One region of the Mycolicibacterium rhodesiae NBB3 genome, then DNA from elsewhere that is predicted to be linked to it. Evidence: riboswitches for the same ligand, from Rfam matches in the RefSeq annotation. Region 1 holds a riboswitch; the other holds the start of a gene.
The links. A riboswitch is a leader RNA that binds a small molecule or an ion and turns the genes downstream of it on or off. The one in region 1 is predicted to bind guanidine.
Positions count from the first base shown of each region.

Region 2: it holds a riboswitch for guanidine, as region 1 does, so the genes downstream of both, MYCRHN_RS05685 (agmatinase family protein) here and MYCRHN_RS02515 (DMT family transporter) in region 1, are expected to answer to the same signal.

Region 1 is NC_016604.1:529,286-535,579, forward strand. Features, by position in the region: gene MYCRHN_RS02505 (SMP-30/gluconolactonase/LRE family protein) at 1-814, shown strand, start outside; gene MYCRHN_RS02510 (D-alanyl-D-alanine carboxypeptidase family protein) at 1,011-2,234, shown strand; guanidine-III (ykkC-III) riboswitch at 2,255-2,319, shown strand; gene MYCRHN_RS02515 (DMT family transporter) at 2,331-2,648, shown strand; gene yhjD (inner membrane protein YhjD) at 2,642-3,676, opposite strand; gene trpS (tryptophan--tRNA ligase) at 3,705-4,718, opposite strand; gene ephH (epoxide hydrolase EphH) at 4,865-5,698, shown strand; gene MYCRHN_RS02535 (NADP-dependent isocitrate dehydrogenase) at 5,695-6,294, opposite strand, start outside.
Region 2 is NC_016604.1:1,175,896-1,182,189, reverse strand. Features, by position in the region: gene MYCRHN_RS05700 (PrsW family intramembrane metalloprotease) at 1-484, shown strand, start outside; gene MYCRHN_RS05695 (LmeA family phospholipid-binding protein) at 488-1,414, opposite strand; gene MYCRHN_RS05690 (carbon-nitrogen hydrolase family protein) at 1,411-2,223, opposite strand; gene MYCRHN_RS05685 (agmatinase family protein) at 2,242-3,390, opposite strand; guanidine-III (ykkC-III) riboswitch at 3,401-3,466, opposite strand; guanidine-I (ykkC/yxkD leader) riboswitch at 3,587-3,693, shown strand; gene MYCRHN_RS05680 (high affinity choline transporter 1) at 3,718-5,262, shown strand; gene MYCRHN_RS05675 (class I SAM-dependent methyltransferase) at 5,222-6,010, opposite strand; gene MYCRHN_RS05670 (AMP-binding protein) at 6,137-6,294, shown strand, end outside.

The DNA of each region.
Region 1 (6,294 bases):
GGGGCAGACGACGGTCGTCGGCGAGATCGAGGGTCGACCACTCGGGCTGCACGTCGCCCGTGACGGCCGGTTGTTGGTCTGCAGCAGTCCCGGCGGGCTGCTGGCGCTCGACCCGGCCACCGGCGCCGTCGAGACATTGGTAGCCGAGGTCGACGGACGCCGCCTGCAGTTCTGCTCCAACGTCACCGAATTGCCCGACGGGACAATCTATTTCACCGAGTCGACGAGCGCGTTCACCTACGAGCATTTCCTCGGGCCGATCTTCGAGGCGCGCAACCGCGGCAGCGTGTTCCGTCGGGACCCCGACGGAACGGTGCTCACCGTGGTCCCTGGTCTCTACTTCGCCAATGGCATCACGCCCACGGCCGACGGGTCGGCGTTGGTGTTCGCAGAGACCCAGGCGCGCCGACTGTCGAAGTACTGGCTCACCGGCGACAAGGCGGGGACGGTGACGCCGCTGGCCGTCAACCTGCCAGGCAGCCCGGACAACTTGTCGACCGGTGCCGACGGCCGGATCTGGTGTGCGATGGTGTCGCCCACCAACGCCGTCGCGGAGATGATGCCCAAGACCCCGCCTGCGTTGCGCAAGCTGCTGTGGCGCCTGCCCGACCGGCTGCAGCCCAAGATCAAACCGGTGGTCTGGGCGGTGGCTTTCGACCCCGACACCGGCCGCCCCGTCGCTGGAGTGCGCACCGAGCATCCCCGGTTCGGCATGGTGACGGGTCTGGTCGAAGCCGGCGACAAGCTGTGGATGGGGTCGATCGGATTCCCGGCCGTCGCTCACGTCGATCTGGCGGCGACGGCGTTGCGCTGACCGCGCCTTGTTGCGGGCCGCGGGCATCAACACCCACGAAATGCAGGCCTCACTCGCACTTCTTCTGCACTTCGTTGATTCCGACGAACCGGACTGCGCCGAGCTACCCGGCCAAGTCACATTTGAAACTTCAATCACACCAGTCACAGCGCGCCTCCCGACGAACTCGCCCGTGAACACCTAATCTGCGGTCACCATGGGATGCGTACGAACCTCGTCTCAACGCGCTGCGGCCCTGGCCACGGCCCTTTTCTTGTTGGTCTCGCCCGCGGTGGCCGCTGCGCAGCCGAATGCTGCGCCCGATACCAACTCATGCCCGTACAAGGAGACGACGCCGCCGGCCGTCGACGCGTCTGAGGTGCCCAAACCAGGCCAGGCTCCCCCCGGTCCGCTGCCCGTTCCGGCCTCCCCTCTGGGCGGAGACGCATTATCGGGTTGCGGCGTCATCACCGCGCCCGGCACGCCGCCGCTGCCCAACGACGTCTCGGCCGAGGCGTGGCTCGTTGCCGACCTGGACACCGGCGATGTCATCGCCGCCAAGGATCCGCACGGCAGGCACCGCCCCGCGAGTGTCATCAAGGTCCTGGTCGCGATGCAGGCCATCAGGGACCTGCCGATCCACAAGGTCGTCCCCGGTACCGCCGAGGATTCCGCGCAGGAGGGCACGAAGGTCGGCGTCGGCGAGAACGGTTTCTACTCCATCAACGACCTGCTGCACGGCCTGCTGATGTATTCGGGCAATGATGCCGCGCACGCGCTGGCCGCACAGCTCGGCGGGATGGACACCGCCCTCGGCAAGCTCAACAACCTGGCTGACAAGCTCGGCGGGCACGACACCCGGGTGGCCACCCCGTCGGGACTCGACGGACCGGGCATGAGCACCTCGGCCTACGACCTGGGCCTGTTCTACCGATACGCCTGGCAGAACCCGATTTTCGCCGACATCGTCAGCACCCAGAGCTTCGACTTCCCCGGCCGTGGCGACGCCGGGTATCCGATCGAGAACGACAACAAACTGCTCGCCAACTACGACGGCGCGCTCGGCGGCAAGACCGGCTATACCGACGACGCCGGCCAGACATTCGTCGGGGCGGCCCAACGCGACGGCCGCCGTCTGGTTGCGGTAATGCTGCGCGGAACCCGCCAGCCGATCGCACCGTGGGAGCAGGCGGCACATCTGCTGGACTACGGCTTCTCGACGCCGCCGGGCACCAAGGTCGGCACGCTGATCGAACCCGACCCCTCGCTCGTCGCGCCGAAGCCGGAGGCGGCCGCCGGCGCCGGAGCGCTCAACGCCGCACCGCTACTGCCCGACGTCGACGCCACACCCGTACGCGTCGGTGTGGGCATCGTCGGATCGATCATCGTGTTCGGGCTCATCATGGCCGCCCGATCGGTAAATCGCCGCCCACAGAACTGATTTCGCGTTTGCTAGACTCGCGGTAGTCAGCAATGTGACACCGGACGAGGGGTGCCGTACCCGACCAGCGACAAGACGGCACCGTGGAGGTGTGCAATGGCGTGGCTGGTTCTCATTGTCTCGGGTGTTCTCGAAGCGGTCTGGGCGACAGCGCTTTCGCGATCCGAAGGCTTCACGAAACTCGTACCGTCGGTGGTGTTCGCCATCACAGTGATTCTGTCGATGTGCGGATTGGCGTACGCGATGCGCGACCTGCCGACCGGCACCGGTTACGCCGTGTGGGTCGGCATCGGCGCAGTCCTCACCGTGGGCTACGCCATGCTGACCGGCGAGGAAGCCGTCTCGTTGGTCAAGGCGGTGCTCATCGTCGGCATCATCGGCTGCATCGTCGGATTGAAGGCGGTCAGTCACTGACGCCGGACAAAGCGCGAAATGCTCAGCGCTCCAACAGCACCTACGGCCGCAGCGGCGAGAGCACCGCGAACTGAAAGGCCCTCGCGAAACTCAACGCGGGGGGTGATCAGCGCACCTTGAGGCGGATCGACGGGCGCGGCTTCCAGGTTGTCTTTCGCCGTCGCGGCCCATGCGGTGGCGAACAGGATGAGCCGCGCGGTGATGTAGGCGAACACCATCAGACCAAGCACCGGACCGAACGTCGCGCCCGCCGGTCCGGTCACCACCGAGCGCAGGTAGATCGACGCCACCTGCTTGAAGACTTCAAAGGCCACCGCGGCGATCAACCCGGCCCGCAACGCGCTGCGGAAGCTGACCGATTCCCGGGGAAGTCGGGCGATCATCCAGGTGAACAACAGCCAGGTGATGAGCACCGATATCGCAAGCGACGCCGCACGCAGCGCCAGGCTCACACCCGGAACATTCTCCAGCCCAACCCATTCCAGCACTTGCTTCATCACACCCGAACTACCGAGCACGGTGAGGGCGATGGTCACAACCAGCGCGAGGAACAAGCCGACAATGGCGGTCAGATCCGACAACTTGGTGTGAACGAACCCCCTGGATTCCTGCCGTGCCATCCCCCACATCTGACTCAGTGCCTCACGCAGGTTCGCCATCCAGCCCAGGCCCGCCCATGCGGCGGTGGCCAGTCCGATGATCCCGACGGAGGTGCGCGACTTGATCGCCGAATTCATCAACTCGACCAGCTGCTGCCCGACGTCGCCGGACACCGCCGACTTGATCCGCTCCTGGATTTCGGCGAGTAGCTCCGGCTGACTCACCAGGATGAAGCCGCCGATCGCGAAGCCGACCATCAGCATGGGGAACAACGCGAAGATCGTGAAGTAGGTGATGCCTGCGGCGTAGAAGTCGCCCTTGCTGTCCTGGTACCGCTCCTGGGCGCGCATCACATGGTCGAACCAGTGATACCGCGCGCGCAGGCGATCGAGAAATCCTGGTTTGTCCGGCTCGACCGGAGGTGTCATTTCCAGCCCCCAAGGCGAGGTACGGGCGTTAGCGAGGTCCTGGCAGGAACCCTAACTGGTCATATACCCGCCGAAGCGTCTTTGCAGACACGTCCCTGGCGCGCTCGGCCCCTGCGGCCAGCACCGACTCGAGCTCGGCCGGATCACTCAGCAGCTCGTCGACGCGCGCCTGAATCGGACCGACGAACTCCACGACCGCCTCGGCGGTGTCGGCCTTCAGATCCCCGTAGCCTCGGCCTTCGTAGCCTGCGGCGAGCTTTTCGACGTCGGTGCCGGTGATCGCGGACTGGATGGTGAGCAGGTTGGAGACCCCCGCCTTGGCGACGGGGTCGTAGCGGATCTCGCGCTCGCTGTCCGTCACGGCGGATCGGATCTTCTTCGCGGTCTTCTTCGGATCGTCGAGCAGGCTGATCAACCCGGCGTCGGTGGCGGCGGACTTGCTCATCTTCGACGTCGGATCGGCGAGGTCGTAGATCTTGGCGGTGACCTTTTGGATGAGCACGTCGGGAACCACGAATGTGCCGGGGAAGCGTGCGTTGAACCGCTGTGCGACGTCGCGGGCGAGTTCGAGGTGCTGACGCTGGTCCTCACCAACCGGCACGAGCTGGGTGTCGTAGAGCAGAACGTCGGCGGCCATGAGCACGGGATAGGTGAACAGTCCGACCGTGGTGGCGTCGCTGCCCTCCTTCTGCGACTTGTCCTTGAACTGCGTCATTCGTGACGCCTGGCCGAAACCCGTGAAACAGCCCAGGACCCAGGCGAGTTCAGCGTGCGCGGGCACGTGGCTCTGCACGAATATCGTGCAGCGCGACGGGTCGATCCCCAACGCGAGATATTGCGCGGCGGTGACCAGCGTGCGCCGGCGCAGCTGCTCGGGATCCTGCGCGACGGTGATCGCGTGCAGGTCGACGACGCAGAAGAATGCGTCGTAGGCGTCCTGAAGATCCACCCATTGCTTGATCGCACCGAGCGCGTTGCCGAGATGGAGAGAGTCAGAGGTCGGCTGGACGCCCGAGAACACGATGGGACGGGAAGTGCTCATGATGGGTCAATCTTGGCACGCGTCGTCCAATGGATTCTTGGGCGCTCTCCTCGCTGGACTGCTCGGGCACCCTGCGCGCGAAGACCTGTGCTCGGTGATCGCCAGCCGCTTGCGGTACCAGCGGTATCACCTTTAGTGTCGGGCAGATGAAGGAGCGCGCACCGATACACCTGGGTTCAGGCGAGCCGATGCTGTTGCTGCATCCGTTCATGATGTCGCAGAACGTCTGGAAAGGCGTCGCCCCGCTCGTTGCCGAGACGGGTCGATACGAGGTACTCGCGCCGACCATGCCGGGTCACAACGGTGGCGTGAAAGGCAGATTCTTCCTGGACACCGCCGAGCTGGCCGACGACATGGAACGCCGGATGGACGAGCTCGGGTGGGACACCGCGCATATCGTGGGCAACTCGCTGGGCGGCTGGACGGCGTTCGAGCTGGCGCGCCGCGGCCGCGCCCGCACGCTGACCGGCATCGCCCCGGCCGGCGGCTGGCATCGTTACACTCCCGCCAAGTTCGAGATCGTGTTCAAGTTCATCGCCGGCCTGCCCGTCTACCTGGGCGCCAAGCTGCTGGGCGAGCGCGCGCTGAAGCTGCCCTACGTTCGTCAGCTCGGCTTCGTGCCGATCAGCGCGACGGCGGACCGGCTCAACGACGAGCAGTGGTTGGACATCATCGACGACGTCACCCACTGCCCGGCCTACTACCAGCTGCTGGTCAAGTCCCTGTTGATGCCGGGCCTGTTGGAACTGGCCGAGACCAGGATTCCCACGCATCTGGTCATCTGCGAGAAGGACCGGGTGCTGCCGCATCCGCGGTTCACCCGGCACTTCACCAAGCACCTGCCGGAGGACATTGACATCACGCACCTCGACGACGTCGGGCACATCCCGATGTACGAGGCGCCGCGCCGCGTCGCCGACCTGATCGTCGGCTTCGCCGACAGCTACGCGAGCCCTCCCCCGCACGAGGCCATCAGCTAACCCTCTGTCACCGGCTGCTCGGTCACGCCTTCGAGCGTCGAGTTGAGCGTCTTGCTCGGCCGCATGATCGCGGTGGTCTTCTCCGGGTCGGGCCAGTAGTAGCCGCCGATATCCACCGAATCACCCTGTACCTCAGCCAGTTCGGCGACGATGGCATCTTCCTTCTCTTCCAGCGTCTTGGCCAGCTTGGCGAAGTGGTCGGCGAGCTCGGAATCGTCAGACTGCTTGGCGAGCTCCTGCGCCCAATACATCGCGAGATAGAACTGGCTGCCCCGGTTGTCGAGTTCGCCGGTCTTGCGTGACGGGCCCTTGTCGTTCTCGAGCAGCTTGCCGATCGCGCCGTCGAGCGTCTTGCCGAGCAATGTGGCCCGCTTGTTGCCGGTCTTCTCGCCGAGATCCTCGAAACATGCTCCCAGCGCCAAGAATTCACCGAGCGAGTCCCAGCGCAGGTGGTTCTCCTCGACCAGCTGCTGGACGTGTTTGGGCGCCGAACCGCCTGCTCCCGTCTCGTACATTCCGCCGCCCGCCATCAGCGGCACGATCGAGAGCATCTTGGCGCTGGTGCCCAGCTCCAGGATCGGGAAGAGGTCGGTGAG
Region 2 (6,294 bases), 650 kb from region 1:
CGTCTCCCAGGACGGCGCTTTCTCGGTCCAATACCCCGGTCCCGGAACGGCTTACGAGGCGACCCTGAACCCGGACGGTGTCAGCCTGAATTTCACCGGCGGCGACACCGGCACCATGGAGTTCTTCGGGATGCCCGCCGACGGCAAGACACCGAAGGAGATCGTCGAGTATCTGATCAGTCAGAAGTTTCCGGACGCCACAACGGATTACGAGATTCCCAACGCCATGGTCGGATACGAGCCCGGCTACGGCGTCGTCGTCGACGTGTACCCCAACGACGCCAGGAGCGCATTCGCACGGATGCGACTCCTGGTGATGGCTTCGGTGAAGTACGACTACGCGTTGGTCGCGGCGGCGTTCGGGCCCTACCACGAGTTCACCCGCGAGTTCGGACCCGGCCACCCGTCCGGGGCCAACCTGCAGCTCGCCATGGATATGGGTAAGTACGTCAACAGCTTTCGCTGGCGTGACCCCGACAGCTGACCGTCAGATATTGGAGAAGCAGGAATCCTGTTCGCCCTGGGGGATGGTCGCGTTCTGGGTCGAGAACTGCGTCTCGACACCGTTGTCGGTGACCTTCACCGAGTCGGCCTTGATGTTCATCGGCAACTCCTGGGTCAACTGGCTGGTGAGCGAGTCGAGTGCGGGCTGGATCGTCTCGCGCGGCAACGTGAAACCCAGTCCGGTCAGCTCGGTCACCTCCAGGGTCAGAGCACCGTTCTTGACCGCGGGCTTGGTGATGATGTTGCCCAGCGCCGCCTCCAGCTCGACGGTGCCGTCGGACGGGTTTGTGGTGACGCCGGAGATCAACGAGCCGACGAGCGGGATGGCGTTCTGAATCGACTCCGACATGCCCGCGGATGTCCAGTCGATCTTCGCGACGAGCGAGCCGATCGTCCCGCCGCCACCGGAACCGGCATCCTCGTTCAGGTTGACGTTCTCGATGGTGACGTCGGCCTTCATGCCCTTCAGATCGCGGATCTGGTTGCCCTCGGTCTCGATGTGCAGGCTCGAGTACTTCCGGGACAGGTGCTGCATCAGGAACGGCGGCATGAAGGCGAACGACACCTCGGCCTTGTCCTCGACGAGACATTCGACGGCCGACGCAACCCGTGTCTCGCCTTGATTGCGGGCGTACAGCTCGATACCGATCAGCGCGGCCGCGAGGACAGCGACCACGATGACGAGCACCAGCACGATCGACAGCGGATCGCGCAGCGACCGTTTCTTGGGCGGCGACGGCTCGTCTGGCTGCGACGCCCCAGACTGCGGTGCGGCATGGCTCGGCGGTTGCTGGGGCGGGCGCTGGCCGTATTGGGGCGGGCCCTGCGGATACTGCGGCGGGCTCTGCGGGTACTGGGGCCGCTGCGGCGGGCCCTGCGGTTGATTCCGGCGGTCCCAGGCGTCACTCACCCACGCGATTCTGCCTTACCCCACGCATGATCTGTGCGGTTGTGCATTACCGCGATGGTTTCGCGCACCTTTTTCGCAGCGTCGAGGTCGATTTCGGTGACGATAAGGCCGGGATCGTCGCCCGCGGCCGCCAGGACATCACCCGTCGGGGACGCGACGACGCTGCCGCCCACCCCGCTGGGCCCCAGCGCCGCGATGTCGTCGCCCGGGTAGGCCTGATCGACAGCGGCGACGAACCCTGTGGTGTCGATGGCGCGGGCGCGGGCCAGCAGAGTCCACTGGTCGAGTTTGCCGGGACCGGTGCCCCACGACGCGTGGACGGTGATGAGTTGTGCTCCGCGGCGCGCCAATTCGACGTACAGCTCGGGGAAGCGGACGTCGTAGCAGAGCGTCAAACCCACGCCGACCCCGTCGACCGTGATCACCACGGGCTCATCGCCCGGCGCCACGGTGGCGGACTCGGTGAAGCCGAACGCGTCGTAGAGATGGATCTTGTCGTAGTGCGCGTCGACCCCGAGTCCCGCCGCGATCAGGGTGTTTTTCACCCTGCCGTCGTCAGCCGGGGTGAACATGCCCGCAACGACGGCGATGCCGGCACGCTCGGCGATCTGCCGCACACCCGTCGCCCACGGTCCGTCCAGCGGCTCGGCGACCGCCGCCAACGGAACCCCGAACCGGCACATCGTCGCCTCGGGAAACAGCACCAGCCGCGCACCGGCGTCGGCAGCGCGGCGCGTGTGGTCCTGGACCAGGTCGAGGTTGGCCGCGGGGTCGGTACCGCTGCGGATCTGTGCCAGGGCCACGCGCATACGACAAAGCCTACGGATCTACGGACCCCAGGCGACGCGGTCGGCCGACGCTGCCTTGTTGCCGAGCTTCCCCGATCGCACCTGGGCGGCCAGGCTGTCGAGGATCACGCGGGAACTCAGCAGCGCCGTCTGCTCCGCCCAGTCGTACGGCGGTGAGCATTCGACGACCTCGATGCCGGCCAAGCCGGGCTCGGAGATCATCTTGACGAGGTTCAGCGCCTCGCGGGGCAGCAGCCCGCCGGGCTCGGGCCAGCCGGTGCCGGGTACGAAGCCCGCGTCGATGACGTCGATGTCGAAGGACAGGTACACCGCCTTGGCGTCCTTCCAGGCGATCTCGAGAGCCATCTCGGCGATCTTCTCGATGCCGACCCGTTCGACGTCGCCGACGGTGATGACCGTCGATTGACGTTCCCGGCCGACCTTGACGCCCGCCCGCGGCGCCTGCCACCCGCCGATGCCGATCTGCACCAGGTTGGTCGCAGGCGCGTTCTTGATGTTGGTGGCGTGGAACCACGGGGTGGTGTGCATCCGCTCGTCGAGATCGGACTCCTGGGTGTCGACGTGGCGGTCGAAGTGGATGATGCCGACGTTGCCGTCCAGATACGGCGTCATGCCGCGGATGGTGGGGAAGCCGATCGAGTGATCGCCGCCGAGGACGACCGGCATGACCCCCTTCGACACGACGTGCGCCATCGCCTGACTGATCTGGTCGAAAGACTTCTCCAGGTTGCCGGGGATTGTGAACACGTCGCCGATGTCGACCATGTTGAGCTGCTCACGCAGATCGACGCCCGACTCGTAGTTGTAGGTGCCGAAAAGGTTGGTGGACCGCCGGATTCCCTGCGGGCCGAAGCGGGTGCCGGGCCGGTAGGTCGCGCCTGCGTCGAGGGGCACACCGAAGATGGCCACCTCGGCGTCATCGACCTGGTTCACGTCCTCGACGAACGGACATTTCAGAAACGTTCCGCGTTCACCGGCGAAGTGCGGCAGTTCGCCGCGAACGAACGTGGAGATCCGGCGGTCGTTGATCGTCGGCGCCGCCTCGAGCCCGTAGGTCAAGCCGCGTTCGATCTCCTCGCGTTCGCGGCGATCCGGCAGGCGGGCCTCGGCCTGCTGGGCCCATGCGCCCTCGGCGTTGGGCAGCGACGGATCTGGCCGGTCGGACATGAGTGCTCCTCACGCGCCGTCTTGTCGCAAGCCGGGTACGACGCACCTCGTCCGGGGAGCTCTGGCTGGCTCCTGCCTTTATCTTGGCAGCGATTCGCAAAACCGGCAGGAGGGAATTGCAACGCATCGTTAACACGAAGCGCGAGCCGACGTAACGGGTGAGGGTTTGTCTGATCGACGACTCACATCCACCCGTGTGAGGCGCGTCTAGGGTTCCGCCGGTTCGCCGGGCCTGGTCCGAGAGACGCAAGCGGCTGCGCAGCGACGCCGGCCGTTCCACGGCGGGACAAAAGCCCGGGAGGCTCCACCTCGTAAAGGGAGGCTCCCGTGATTCTTCTCGGCGTAGGGATATCCATCGCAGTTGTCGTCCTCGTCGGCTTCCTGGTGTCCAAGCGGATCGCCGGCGACAGCGCCAACTTCCTGGTCGGCGGACGCATGTTGCCGCTGATCCTCGTCGGCGGCGCCCTGATGGGTTCGGCCGTCGACACCAACGCCACGCTCGGCAACACGGATCTGGCGTCGGAATTCGGATTCTGGGCTGGCGCCTGCCTGCCGCTGGGTCTCGCGCTGTGCCTGTTCTTCACCGGTCTGTTCTTCGCCAAACCGATGAACCGGATGGGCCTGACGTCCTTCCCCGACTACTACCGGCTGCGGTTCGGCCGTCGGGTCGAGGCCGTCGCGTCGGTGATGCTGATCGTGGGGTTCTGCATACTCGTCGCGGGCAACCTCGTGGCGGGCGGATTCCTGTTCAACTACTTCCTCGGCATGCCGTACTGGCTGGGCACCGTCATCATCGCGGCCCTCGCTGTCGCTTACACAGGTACCGGCGGGCTGATCGCCGACGCGTACACCGCGATCATCCAGATGTCGTTGATTTTCATCGGCGCCGTCGGACTGCTCATCTGGATGGCGACCACTCACGGCATCGCTATCGCCGAGGGCGCCGGACCACTGGACATGGGGCAGATGACCGACCCCGCGCAGGGCGCGGTGATCAACTGGGCGACGCTCATCGCGCTCGGCATCGGCGACATCGTCGCAATCGACTTCATGCAAAGGGTTTTCGCGGCCAAGTCTCCCGAGACCGCCCGGCGCGCATGCTTCAGCGCAGCCACCGGCGTGGTGGCGATCTGCGTGCCGTTCGGCCTCGTGGTGCTGTCGGCCAAGGCCTTCATGCCCGAAGAGCTCGACGGGCCGATCCTGTTCGTCCTGCTCGATCAGTACGCACCACTGTTCCTGACCATCATCGTGCTGTGCGGCCTCGTCGGGGCCTCGATGAGCACAGCCAACGGCGCGATCCTGGCGATATCGAACGTCTCGGTGCGCAACCTGGGTGGCGTTCGGCGCGTGCATGTTCCGGGCCAGCGTGATCCGCTGCTGCGCGCCACGCGGATCGCGATGGTCCCGATGACACTTCTGTCGATCCTGATCGCGATCTACGTCAAGCAGACCGGAATTCTGCTCACCCTGGCGTTTGATCTGCTGCTGGCCTGCTTGGTGGTGCCGTTCATCCTCGGATTGATATGGCGCCGAGGCACTTCGGTCGCTGCCATCGCATCGATCGTGGTCGGCCTCTCGGTGCGCCTGGTGCTGTTCGTCATGACGCCGACGATGTACGGCCTCGACAACACGATCCTCTACATCCCCAACAATGTGGTCGACGCGTCGTTCGACGGGTGGCCGACGTTCATCGCGTTCGCGGCGTCGTTGGTCACGTACGTGTTCATCGCGTTGCTGACGCGGCCCGCGCCGATTCGCGGGCTTGACATCAGAGTGGCCGAGGACGTCGACGACGCGCTGGAGGACGCCGACGAGGCCGAGCCGGAGCTGGTCACTGCAGACGCGGCGCCACGGTTGTCCACGGCACCGTAAGGACGCCGTCGCGCATCCGCCGCCGAGGTGGATCCACGGGAAATCCTCCTGCGTGCAGTTGATCCAGCATTGCGCGCCAACGGATCCGCGGTCCGAATACGCCGTGTCCCGCGGCGGTGGCCCACGCACGGTCCGCGGCTGACAGCAACGTGTGGATCGGCTGACCGTCGACGTTGTGATGGATCAGCACCTTGGGCAACCGCTCGGCGAGATCGGACGGACGCTCGATGGCGAACGGGTCGCACGCCAGCGTGAGGCTCAGCGGACCGTTGGCGTCGAGCAGCACCCAGCAGCACAGCCGGCCGAGCTCGTCGCAGGTGCCGTCGACGATCAGACCGCCGGGAGCCAACTGGCGGGCCATGGTGGACCAGGCCCCGGCCACCGCGTCCTCCGGGTACTGGCGCAGCACGTTGAACGCGCGCACCAGCACGGGGTTGTGCCCGGCCAGTTCGAAACCGCCCAGTGCGAACTCGACGGTGTCTCCGCCGGCTTCACGTGCCTTGGCGACCCGGTCCGGGTGGATCTCAAGGCCGATGACCCGGATGTCGCTGCGCACCGCGCGCAGTCGTTCGGCCAGCTCCAGCGTCGTCACCGGCAGCGCGCCGTAACCGAGGTCCACCACCAACGGATCGGCGGCGGACAGCAGTGCGGCGCGCACCCGCGACGAGTGCACCAGCCAGCGATCGCTGCGTCGCAACCGGTTGTAACCGGTGGTGCCGCGCGTGAGCTGTCCGATGGGGGCAGCCATGAATTCAAGTTTAGGCCGGTGGTGGTATTCCGGGCCGCACCACGCCGCGGGACAGGCGGGGGTGGGGTAGACCCATCAATAGCTGCGCCCTTGTTCTGACGAGAACGACGTTCTACTCTGAGCACTGTGTTCAGCCCTGGACGTCGCGTCATTCCTGCTGAACTCACGGCGCGCTACGAAGCCGAGGGCTGGTGGACGGCGGACACGCTCGGCGACCTGCTGGCCACGTCGTTGACCGCGAATCCGGACGTCGGCTTCAACGTCTACTCGAATGTCCGGCCGTT